Regions from separate parts of the Paenibacillus sp. FJAT-27812 genome, predicted to be linked through region 1. Evidence: a T-box and tRNA genes for the amino acid it is inferred to sense, from the RefSeq annotation. Region 1 holds a T-box; the other holds one or more tRNA genes.

Region 1 (5,300 bases):
GCTGTCCAAGCCATCGGGAACGATCGATCTCCCGATAGGCAAGGATCGGCATCATCGTGCGAAACGCCGCGTATCGGAGAGCGGCGAACAGGCTATTACGCACTACGAGACGGTTGATGCGAGCGCACAGCTGTCGCTGCTTCGCGTGAAGCTTGAGACCGGACGAACCCATCAAATACGCGTTCATATGAGCTATATCGGACATTCGCTTGTTGGCGACGGCTTGTACGGAGGCGATGCGCGTCTGCTCGGGCATCAAGCGCTTCATGGGGAGAAGCTCGTTTTTCCCCACCCATGGAATGACACGCTCGTTGAAGCGCTCGCGCCTTGGCCGCAATGGCTCGAACAGCTTTCGGAAAACATACATTCCCGTTCAAAAAGATAGTCATGCTCCTGCCCAACACCCCATATAGATAAGTAGTGAATGTAACGTTAGCCCAAGCATTCAGTATGAGAGGGGAGGACTTTAGCGTGTCGGATCAAACGAACGGATTACGCTTTGACGTGTACGAGCGCGTCCATTTGCCCGATGATGTAGCGGCAATTGACGAGCTGGAGGAAATTGAGCTTGTTCCCCGTATCCAAGTCATCGATCAGGGGGACCATGCCGTGCTTCGAGGACAGCTGCTTCTGAGCGGAATTTATAGGAGTCAAAATGATCCTGAAAATTCGCTGACGCTCGAGCACTGGATACCGGTCGAAATAACGCTGCCGATGAACCGCATCTCTCGGCTGGACGATATTTCGATTGATATTGATAATTTTGACGTCGACTTATTGTCTGCCCGCACATTAAACATTACAGGCGTCCTTTCCTTAAGAGGCATCTCCGCTCAGCCTGTTCAGGAGCAAGAGGAGCTCTGGCGGGAAGAACCGTTCACTGTCGTCCATCAGAGGGATGCCTATGAGGAACGTGCGATTGAGTTTCTAAACAATCAGAGCATTCCTTCCAACGAGCAGCCGTACATACCGGAGGAAAATGACATTGCTGCGCAAGAGGAGTTTTCCTTCAAGCAGCGGCCGGATGTATCGGATGAATCAGAGCAGCCGAATGAATCGGAGCCTACGGTTATGATCTCATCGGTATCTCATGATACGGGATGGTCATCGTCGCAGCTGTTCGCAACCGAAGCGCAGCCATCCGAAGAACAAGAGGAATTCCAAGCGGAAGAGCGTGAAATCACGTTATCCTCCCAGCAAGCGAGCCATGAGAGCTGGCTTGCGAATTCTGAATCGTTTGCGAATTCCCCATCTGAACCGGATCAGGATCAATCGCCGTTCCAAAGCTCGCAGCAGCCTTTGGAGCAGGAGCGCGAGGAGTTTGAAGCACAGGAGCCGCAATCATTCATTCCGGATGCTTTGCCGCCGCAGAGGCAGGAGCCAGATCAGGAAAAACCGGAGCTGCGCATCGCAGTTGGGGGCAAGCAGCCCCAGCCTCAAGAGGGAAGCGGATTGGCTCCTGATGTGGGCATTCTTACGCTGCTTCAGACGAGCAGACGGGAGCAAGCGGCTCGTCAGGCGGCTGAAGAGGTTGTGGCCCAGCAGCGGGCGGATGAGGTTGCAAGAGTACAAGCGTCAGGCGATGAGATCGAGTGGAAAAACTTATTTCTCGGCAAACGTTCGGAGGATACGGAATTCCGTAGAATTCGGATGTGCATCGTGCAGAGGGATGAGACGCTTGACGTTATTGCCTCCCGTTACAGCTTGAACCCGAGAGAAATCATCATCTATAACCGATTGGATGATTCCAGCGTGTCCGAAGGGCAACTGATTTACATTCCTTGATGGTTAATTATGACAAAAATGCCCCTATTGCTCATTATTTTGAGCAATAGGGGCATTTGTTATGCAAGTTTGGTTGACTCGGCGGCGCAACAAAGGTATGATTAAACATATATGCGTTATAACGACGTTGAAGGGGAATAGTACGCAGCAAAGCCTTCAGAGAGTGGAACCGTTACGCTGAGAGGTTCTGCAGGAAGTGACTGCTACGAGTCGCCCCGGAGTTGCCTGAGTCAAGTATGAGCAACCTGTGCTCTACCGAAGTCAGGCCGGCCGCAGCCGTTATCTGTTTGAGTGTCATGCGGATCTTGTTCGCATGGAACAAAGGTGGTACCACGGAAGCTAAACCTTTCGTCCTTTATGATAAGGGCGGAAGGTTTTTTTTGTTTTTGTAGATCGATTTATGGAGGATGGAACGAATGTCAGAAAATCAAACGACAACTGCAATGCCGACAACCTATGATCCCAAGGCAGCCGAGCAGAAATGGTACGATTACTGGATGCAGGGCCAATTTTTCGAGGCGGGCAAACGCCCGGACGCTCAGCCGTATACCATTGTTATCCCGCCTCCTAACGTGACCGGAATGCTTCATATCGGGCATGCGTTAGATTTTACCTTACAGGATATTTTGATTAGAACGAAGCGTATGCAAGGTTATGACGCGCTTTGGCTGCCTGGATCAGACCACGCGGGCATCGCAACTCAGACAAGAGTAGAGCAGAAGCTTCGTGAGCAAGGAGTCTCTCGTTATGATTTGGGGCGGGAAGCTTTCCTTGAGAAGGTATGGGAGTGGAAGGAAGAGTATGCGAACACGATTCGCGAGCAATGGGCGAAAATGGGTCTTTCCCTTGATTACTCAAGAGAGCGGTTCACGCTGGATGAGGGCCTATCCAAGGCTGTTCGTGAGGTGTTTGTTCGTCTCTATGAGAAGGGGCTTATCTACCGCGGCAAAAAAATCATTAACTGGGACCCTGCTGCGCGCACAGCACTTTCCGATATTGAAGTAGAGCATAAAGAAGTTAACGGTCATTTGTACCATTTGCAATATCCGCTTAAGGACGGCTCCGGCTTCATTACGGTCGCAACGACTCGTCCGGAGACGATGCTGGGCGATTCGGCGGTAGCCGTTCATCCTGAGGATGAACGCTATAAGCACTTGATCGGACAATTGATCGTGCTTCCGATTGTCGGCCGCGAAATTCCGATTATTGCAGACGAATACGTAGACAAGGAATTTGGTTCAGGCGCTGTAAAAATAACGCCTGCGCATGATCCGAACGACTTCGAGGTTGGCGAGCGCCACAGCCTTCCGCAAATTATCGTCATGGACGAGACAGGCAAGATGAATGCTGAAGCAGGCCCTTATCAAGGCCTCGACCGCTTCGATTGCCGCAAGCAGCTTGTTAAGGATTTGCAAGAGCAAGGCGTTTGCATTGAAATAGAAGATCATGTGCATCAGGTTGGACACAGCGAGCGCAGCGGCGCCGTTGTAGAGCCTTACTTGTCCACGCAGTGGTTCGTTGCGATGAAGCCGCTGGCTGAAGCGGCAATTGCTGCTCAAAAAGCAGGCAAAGGCGTGAATTTTGTACCGGAGCGCTTTGAGAAAATCTATTTGCACTGGATCGAGAACGTTCGCGACTGGTGTATTTCCCGTCAATTGTGGTGGGGCCACCGTATTCCGGCTTGGTATGACGAGGCGACAGGCGAGATGCATGTATCCCGCGAGGATATGGCAGGAGACCACCTGAGCCAAGACAATGACGTGCTTGATACTTGGTTCAGCTCCGCGCTATGGCCGTTCTCAACGCTTGGCTGGCCGGATCAGACCGAGGACCTGAAGCGTTTCTACCCAACTGATGTGCTCGTTACGGGATACGATATCATTTACTTCTGGGTTGCGCGGATGATCTTTACGGCGCTTGAGTTTACGGAGCAGTCGCCATTTAAGGACGTGCTGATCCACGGCCTCGTTCGCGACTCCGAAGGACAAAAAATGTCCAAGTCGAAGGGCAACGGCGTTGATCCGCTTGAAGTGATTGAGAAATACGGCGCTGATGCGATGCGTTACATGATCTCTACCAGCAGCACGCCTGGACAGGATTTGCGTTTCCGCTGGGAGAAGGTGGAGCAAGCACGCAACTTCGCTAATAAAATTTGGAATGCCTCGCGTTTTGCGCTTATGAATTTGGAAGGCGTGGAAGCGAAGGACATTGATATTACCGTTAACTTGGGAACGGCGGATCGCTGGATTTTGCATCGCCTGAACGAAACGGTTCGTGACGTAACCCGTCTAATCGACAGCTACGAGTTCGGTGAAACCGGACGTTTATTGTATAATTTCATTTGGGATGATCTATGCGACTGGTATATCGAGTTCGCTAAGCTCAGCCTATACAGCACGGATGAAACAGCGAAAAAAGCAACGCAATCCGTTCTGGCGTATGTGCTTGACCGGACGCAGCGCCTCATCCACCCATTCATGCCATATATCAGCGAAGAGATCTGGCAGCATTTGCCGCATGTAGGCGAGACGATTACGCTCGCTGAATGGCCGGTATACGACACAGCGCTCGAAGCGCCGGAAGCTGTCAAAGAGATGGAGCTTCTTATGGAAATGATTCGTGCGGTACGCAATATCCGTGCGGAAGTGAATGTGCCGATGAGCAAAAAGATCGAAATGCTTATCAAGCCGTCAGGCGAGGCTGAAGCGGCGATCCTGCTTCGCAACGAAGAATTCATTAAACGTTTCTGCGGTACGTCCATGCTTGAAACAGGCTTGCATATCAGCGCGCCTGACAAAGCGATGACGGCTATCCTAACAGGCGCTGAGCTTTATTTGCCGCTTGCAGGCTTAATCGATATCGCTCAGGAGATTGCAAGGCTGGAGAAGGAACATCAGCATTTGAATACCGAGGTTGAGCGGGTTGAGAAGAAGCTTGGCAACGAGGGCTTCGTAGCGAAAGCGCCGGCTAAGGTTATCGATGAGGAACGCGCCAAAATGAATGATTATGCAGAAAAACGCGATAAGGTGCTAGCTAGAATTGCGGAATTGCGCGGATAACGCTGCAAAAACGGAAGAAGGTTCGAATAGTATGACAGAGCATAATATAGAGCAGCGGCCGGCAGGGCCGCTGCAATCCTATAAAGAAGCGGTAGATTGGATTACGGGGCTTATTCCCTTTGGCATCCGACCTGGTCTTGACCGGGTCGAGAAGCTGATGGAGATGCTTGATCATCCACATCGCAGATTGAAATTTATTCATATTGCCGGAACGAATGGCAAAGGGTCCACTTCCGCTTATTTAACAAGCGTGCTGCTTCGTGCCGGGTATGATGTAGGAACCTTTACATCGCCTTATATCACCAAGTTTACGAACCGGTTTCAGTACAACGGGATCGATATTGAAGAAGAGACGCTGTTAAAGCTCGCCAATGATCTCAAGCCTCATGTCGAAGCCATTGCAGAGACGGAGCTTGGTTCGCCGACGATGTTCGAGGTGTCTACGGCGCTTGCCAT
Region 2 (5,300 bases), 1.1 Mb from region 1:
ATAGGCATACTCTGCAGCCAACAGAAACCGCCTCCTGAGCGCTTTCTTTATAGGTATGCGTGGCTGGTTAGCTTTAGTATACGTTTCCAATATGCATATCCAACGAAAAAAGGCTCATACTAACGGACGGACATGGGATAACCATTCTTTGGCCTAACCTAACTGATTGGAGGAAAAACGATGCTTGAAAATGTAGACAGCAGCTATAATTGTTCGAACGCGTCTCATGATCTGCCGAGCTTGCTGCAGGAATTGGAGCAGTTAGAGCTAGGCGCTCAAAGTGGACAAACCGAGGAAGAACAGCAGCATATCAATCGGCTTAGAAACCAAATCCATTTCATCAGAAATAAATGCGATATTCCGCATGAATCTTAATTAGATGTAAAATAGTTCCTCCTTCTTGCCGATAATTCAAGTAGGAGGTGTTATATGGATATTGCAGCTGCATCAATTACGATGCACCAGAACAGCCTTGCGCTTGCAACGAGTATCCGTGTCATGTCAATAGCCAAGGATCAGGCTACTCAGCAAGGACAGAACCTCGTGCAAATGCTTCAAAGCGCACAGCCTCATTTAGGGCAAAGCATTGATCTTCGCGTTTAAACATGTCCCCCAAAGGCAATTATTCCTTAGGGGGTTTTTCATCTCTCATTTTTGAAAATGTTTCAGAATATCCTTGTTGGTGTAGTTAATCAAATACGAAGGGTGACTTTTACAAAATTGTTCAAAAAACTAACAATTTCCTAATTTCTTTGTTCGAAAAATTCTAACAACCTTCGTTTATTCTAATCTTAACGAATGAAAAGTTGGAGGGGTTATGATGAACCACTTTTTCTATCAGCAGAAAATTGAAGAAGTTCGCGCCGAAATGGTCCTTATGTTTGACGCATGCAACAACTTTACCGATCAGGCTGTTGTCAAAATCAGCCAAGAGCTCGATTATCTCCTCAATGAATATTCAAGCTGCTTGGCTAGGTCAGAACGTTAATCAAGTGATCTCGCATGTATAGAAATCGTGTTTTATCTTGCATAAAATTCAATCGCGTTGCTCTCATCCTTAAGGATGGCAAACGTGAACTGCAGCCCAGGAGTCACCCATTCTTCCGTTACTTCCGGTACTGTAAAGTCAAGATCGACAATCGCGCTATCCCAAATTTCAATCGCGTCTTCCCTGCCATGCTCATTTAAAAAGGAGACTTTAAAAATCATCGGATCTCTCTCGTCATCATAATGCTCCGACACTTCGAATGCTGTAAATTGCTGTACGATTATTTTGAAATCTACATCATTTTGCAAGTGCACGATACCCGGTTTGCCAATTAATGATTTGATTGCTTCCGCAAATTGATTGTGAATGTCGTTATTAAACATGTTTGTTGCCATCTCCTGTCTATGTATCATGATTGATATCCACTAGCATATGTAGCGCTTGTACCACGTAAAGCATTATAACCCGCTCGACATCGGCACTGCAATCTGACGGGGAAGCTGTTCTTTACAAAATCCCAAAAAAAGTGTTGACTTCATTTCCTTATCCTGCTATATTATTAATTGTCGCTAATACGATCTGGTAGCTCAGCTGGGAGAGCACTATCTTGACAGGGTAGGGGTCACAGGTTCGAACCCTGTTCAGATCATACAAATAAGAACCCGTAATCCTTTGTATCATAAGGGATTGCGGGTTTTTTCCTGTTTTACGGTAATATCGAGCAGCCAAATAAAAAACACCTTCTAATTGAAGATGTTGGAATAAAGCATTTATAATTGCACAATTGTAGGTGCGTTCACCCTTACTATCGGTTTCAACTTCTTAACCAGATCCCTAGTCATATGTGGTGTTATGTCATCCTGAAATAACAATGCCGCAATTTCCCCGGAAGAATTTTTATTTTTACATATCTCTTTGCTTCGACGGGATCTCCCGGTTTCCGAATAGGAGTAGCTATGGAGCAGCAGGCTCGAACCTCTTGCGATCATAAACATAAAAACCCGATATCCTTTATATAATAAGGGATTTCGGGTTATTCCTTTTTCCATGATACGATCGTTGTCAAAATATCGAGGTTAATCCGTAAACCCTAGCATTTGCTTGTATTTGTTCACCGGAAAAGGAAAGCTTATATACCCTTCTGAACCTTGCATCGATACAACCTCGGCTGGTATGCCCGAAACTACGCCGTTATTCGGCACATCCCTAGTCACAACCGCATTTGCGCCAATTGCCGCATGATCTCCGATCGTAATGGCTCCAATGATTTTCGCTCCGGCTCCCATATAAACATTGTTGCCTATTGTCGGCACGCCCTTTGACTTACCTCTATTGCTAGCACCAATAGTCACGCCTTGCATGATTACGCAATTGTCCCCAATCTTAGCTTTGCTGCTAATGACTATGCCGCCATAGTGGCCGATATAAAAACCTTTGCCAATATCCGTGGCAGGCGAGATCGAAATGCCGTACTTATATTTATACCTTTGCAGCATAACCATACTGAATGCGTAAAAAGGATACCAGACCTTGCTTTTTAATCGGAGATACCTGCATAAGCGAAACCAGAACATATAGTGAAAGCCAGGGAGCATAAATTGACGGTAAAATACTTTTTTCATACTTACCTTTTCGGATTCTTCATAACGGTACAAGTCGGAAAACCAAAACAGCTTTAACTCTTTAAATCTCATTTACAATGCACAACCTTCCAGCTGAGTCTTTTTTGAACGGTTCGACGTTCTCAATAAAGAACTTTAAAGGAAAACATCTCCTTTTTCAAGCGTTTTTCTGTAAATATAGAAAATTCCCCTTCAAGCGTGCCTTATAACTAATCTAACAAGCCATGAAGGTTTTTTTATCCATTTGGCCATTCTATAGGTAAGAACGTTCTTCAATTTAGGGACAGCGATAACACATTCTGCAATAAATCTGTAGCGGTTTGCAACAAATTGCCTTTTCCCTTCGTTAAATAAGTGCTGCAGCAAATAATAGAAGAGGTGACCGCATGAGAAAACGACCGATTATAATATTGACACTGGTTGCAATGATGCTCTTCACGCTCGGACAAACCGTCTGGGCATTTAAGGACGTTAAAAATGATGTAAATGAGCAGAAAATTAACGAGCTTAAAAAACAAGGCATACTAAGCAGCAATAAAGCGGATAAGTTTAATCCGAAAGGCAAGCTCACTTATGCAGAAGGTGTTTCTTTACTTGTAAAAGGATTCGAGCTTAACATTGATAATATCCGCTTCATTAAAGAACCTAAAGCAAGCGACTACTTCACTAACCTGAAAGACAATGCATGGTATTCGAAAGCTTTTATCATTGCTAACCTTAATGGGCTTGAAATTCCAAAAACGGTCAAAGCTAATGATATCATGACTCGCGAGCAGTTCGCCCATCACTTGTTCAAGGCAATTTCGAAAAAAGGCGATTATGCTTATATCGAAATTTACATGATGCTAAAGGATGAAGCTGACGTCAACAAGGATTATATGAACAGCATTCAAAAGCTGCTAATTAGCAAAATCGTCACGCTGGACGGCTCGAACAAGTTTTATCCCAAAAAAGCGATCACTCGCAGCGATGCCGCAGGCTGGCTCCATGATGGCATCAAATTCGTAAAGGAGACGGCTCCTATTCCTAATTTGCCTGAGCAACCAACACTGAACCTGAAGCTTACCGTAGCTGCTGTAAACTCCGAGATCAACAAAGTAACGGTCAGCACGCAGGTACCACATCCGGGCTACAGCATCCGGATCGCTTCCATTGGCTTCGAAGGAGACAAAGCGATTATTTATGTGGAAACGATTCTGCCTGATCCGGATAAAATGTATCCGCAGGTCGTAACCGATGTTCAAGTATCTACTTATGTGGATGCCAAGCTTAAACCGGTTCTTCCGCAGTCCGCTTCTTCAAGCGAGTCATCGACAGGCATCATCGCCGAGTAATATGACGGAAAAAGGCTTCTCCTATGCTATGAGCAATCGCTCGGTCATGGGAGAAGCCTTTTTTTTCATTTTATTTTTAACTCTGATAACATCGGTATCGTCCAGTCGATAGGATCGCTCCCAATCGTCTCTAAAAACGCATTTGCCCGCGAGAAAGGTTTGCTTCCAAAGAATCCTTTGCGGGCTGCAAACGGGCTAGGATGAGGCGAGGAGATGATATGATGCTTCTCTCGATCAATACGTTCCGCCTTCGTCTCCGCGTGCTTGCCCCACAGCATAAAGACGACCGGCTTGTCCCTTTCGTTCATCACGGCAATGATCGAATCGGTGAACCGCTCCCACCCAAGCCCCTGATGCGAATTCGGCTTGCCCTCCTCCACCGTAAGCACCGTATTGAGGAGCAGCACCCCTTGCTGTGCCCAAGAGACTAAGCTGCCATGGTCAGGAATTGGAGCGCCTACATCCGCCTCCAGCTCTTTGTAAATGTTTTTGAGTGATGGAGGCACCTTCATGCCGGGCTGCACGGAGAAGCTAAGCCCCTGCGCCTGCTGAGGGCCATGATAAGGATCCTGTCCCAAAACGACCACCTTCGTCTGCTCATATGATGTATAATTTAGTGCATTAAATATATTTTGTTTCTCCGGGTATACCGTCATCGTCTCATATTTATGATCAAGAAGATCAAGCAGCTCCGCCATATACGGAGCATTAAGCTCATCCTCTAACCGCTGTGACCAATCGTTATTTGGCAAAATCGTCACATCTGCGCCTCCCTCTGAGATGAATGAAAACTATATTTATCCTTGCTTATCAAACCAATTATAATAATATTGATTAATATATTGGCCAGCCAGCATATAGGGCACCGTTTCTTCTTCAATAAATGTTTCCTTGCCCCTCATGCTAAAATAAAGCCATAACGCGAGTCCTTCCGAAAAAGCTTCCGCGTTGTATTCAGCCCCATTTAACAGGTTCGAAATAACGCCCATGCAGCTCTCGATTGCCGCTTCCCCTTCTGGATGATACGCTTTGAGCTTTATTTTCAGATAGGAATACACGTAAGGAAACTCCTTGCTTCCCGTCAATGCTGAGCTAAAAAGCGCAGTCGAGATCGCGGCAGCCATAATGCCCGTTTTCCACTGCTCTTTATGTTCGGTCAAAAAATGATCGCCCTTGAACCGCTCGAGTAGATCATGATATAAAGTATCCTTTAACGAGAACACCTCCGCATATAAACGGCGCGAGCTCTGCTTAAGTGAAGACTCCTCATTGTTTTGCTGATTCATTAATCCGCCTACTTCCCCTATTTGCTCAAGTATAACGTTACAGCTTCTAGTTTACTTCATTCAAAATAGA

The links. The T-box of region 1 lies ahead of ADU23_RS16820 (valine--tRNA ligase). A T-box ahead of a tRNA ligase gene usually reads a tRNA of that ligase, here a tRNA-Val.
Region 2: it has a tRNA-Val gene. The T-box ahead of ADU23_RS16820 (valine--tRNA ligase) is inferred to sense a tRNA for this amino acid. The anticodon was not compared.

The regions. Positions count from the first base shown of each region.
Region 1 is NZ_LIGH01000001.1:3,977,301-3,982,600, forward strand. Features, by position in the region: gene ADU23_RS16810 (RluA family pseudouridine synthase) at 1-385, shown strand, start outside; gene ADU23_RS16815 (LysM peptidoglycan-binding domain-containing protein) at 472-1,785, shown strand; T-box leader at 1,904-2,144, shown strand; gene ADU23_RS16820 (valine--tRNA ligase) at 2,202-4,844, shown strand; gene ADU23_RS16825 (bifunctional folylpolyglutamate synthase/dihydrofolate synthase) at 4,876-5,300, shown strand, end outside.
Region 2 is NZ_LIGH01000001.1:5,075,659-5,080,958, reverse strand. Features, by position in the region: gene ADU23_RS33285 (hypothetical protein) at 1-21, opposite strand, end outside; gene ADU23_RS21225 (hypothetical protein) at 181-375, shown strand; gene ADU23_RS32275 (YjfB family protein) at 430-603, shown strand; gene ADU23_RS32270 (aspartyl-phosphate phosphatase Spo0E family protein) at 821-988, shown strand; gene ADU23_RS21220 (hypothetical protein) at 1,021-1,371, opposite strand; tRNA gene ADU23_RS21215 (tRNA-Val) at 1,565-1,637, shown strand; gene ADU23_RS21210 (serine O-acetyltransferase) at 2,065-2,682, opposite strand; gene ADU23_RS21205 (protease complex subunit PrcB family protein) at 2,997-3,944, shown strand; gene ADU23_RS21200 (uracil-DNA glycosylase) at 4,010-4,705, opposite strand; gene ADU23_RS21195 (hypothetical protein) at 4,742-5,230, opposite strand.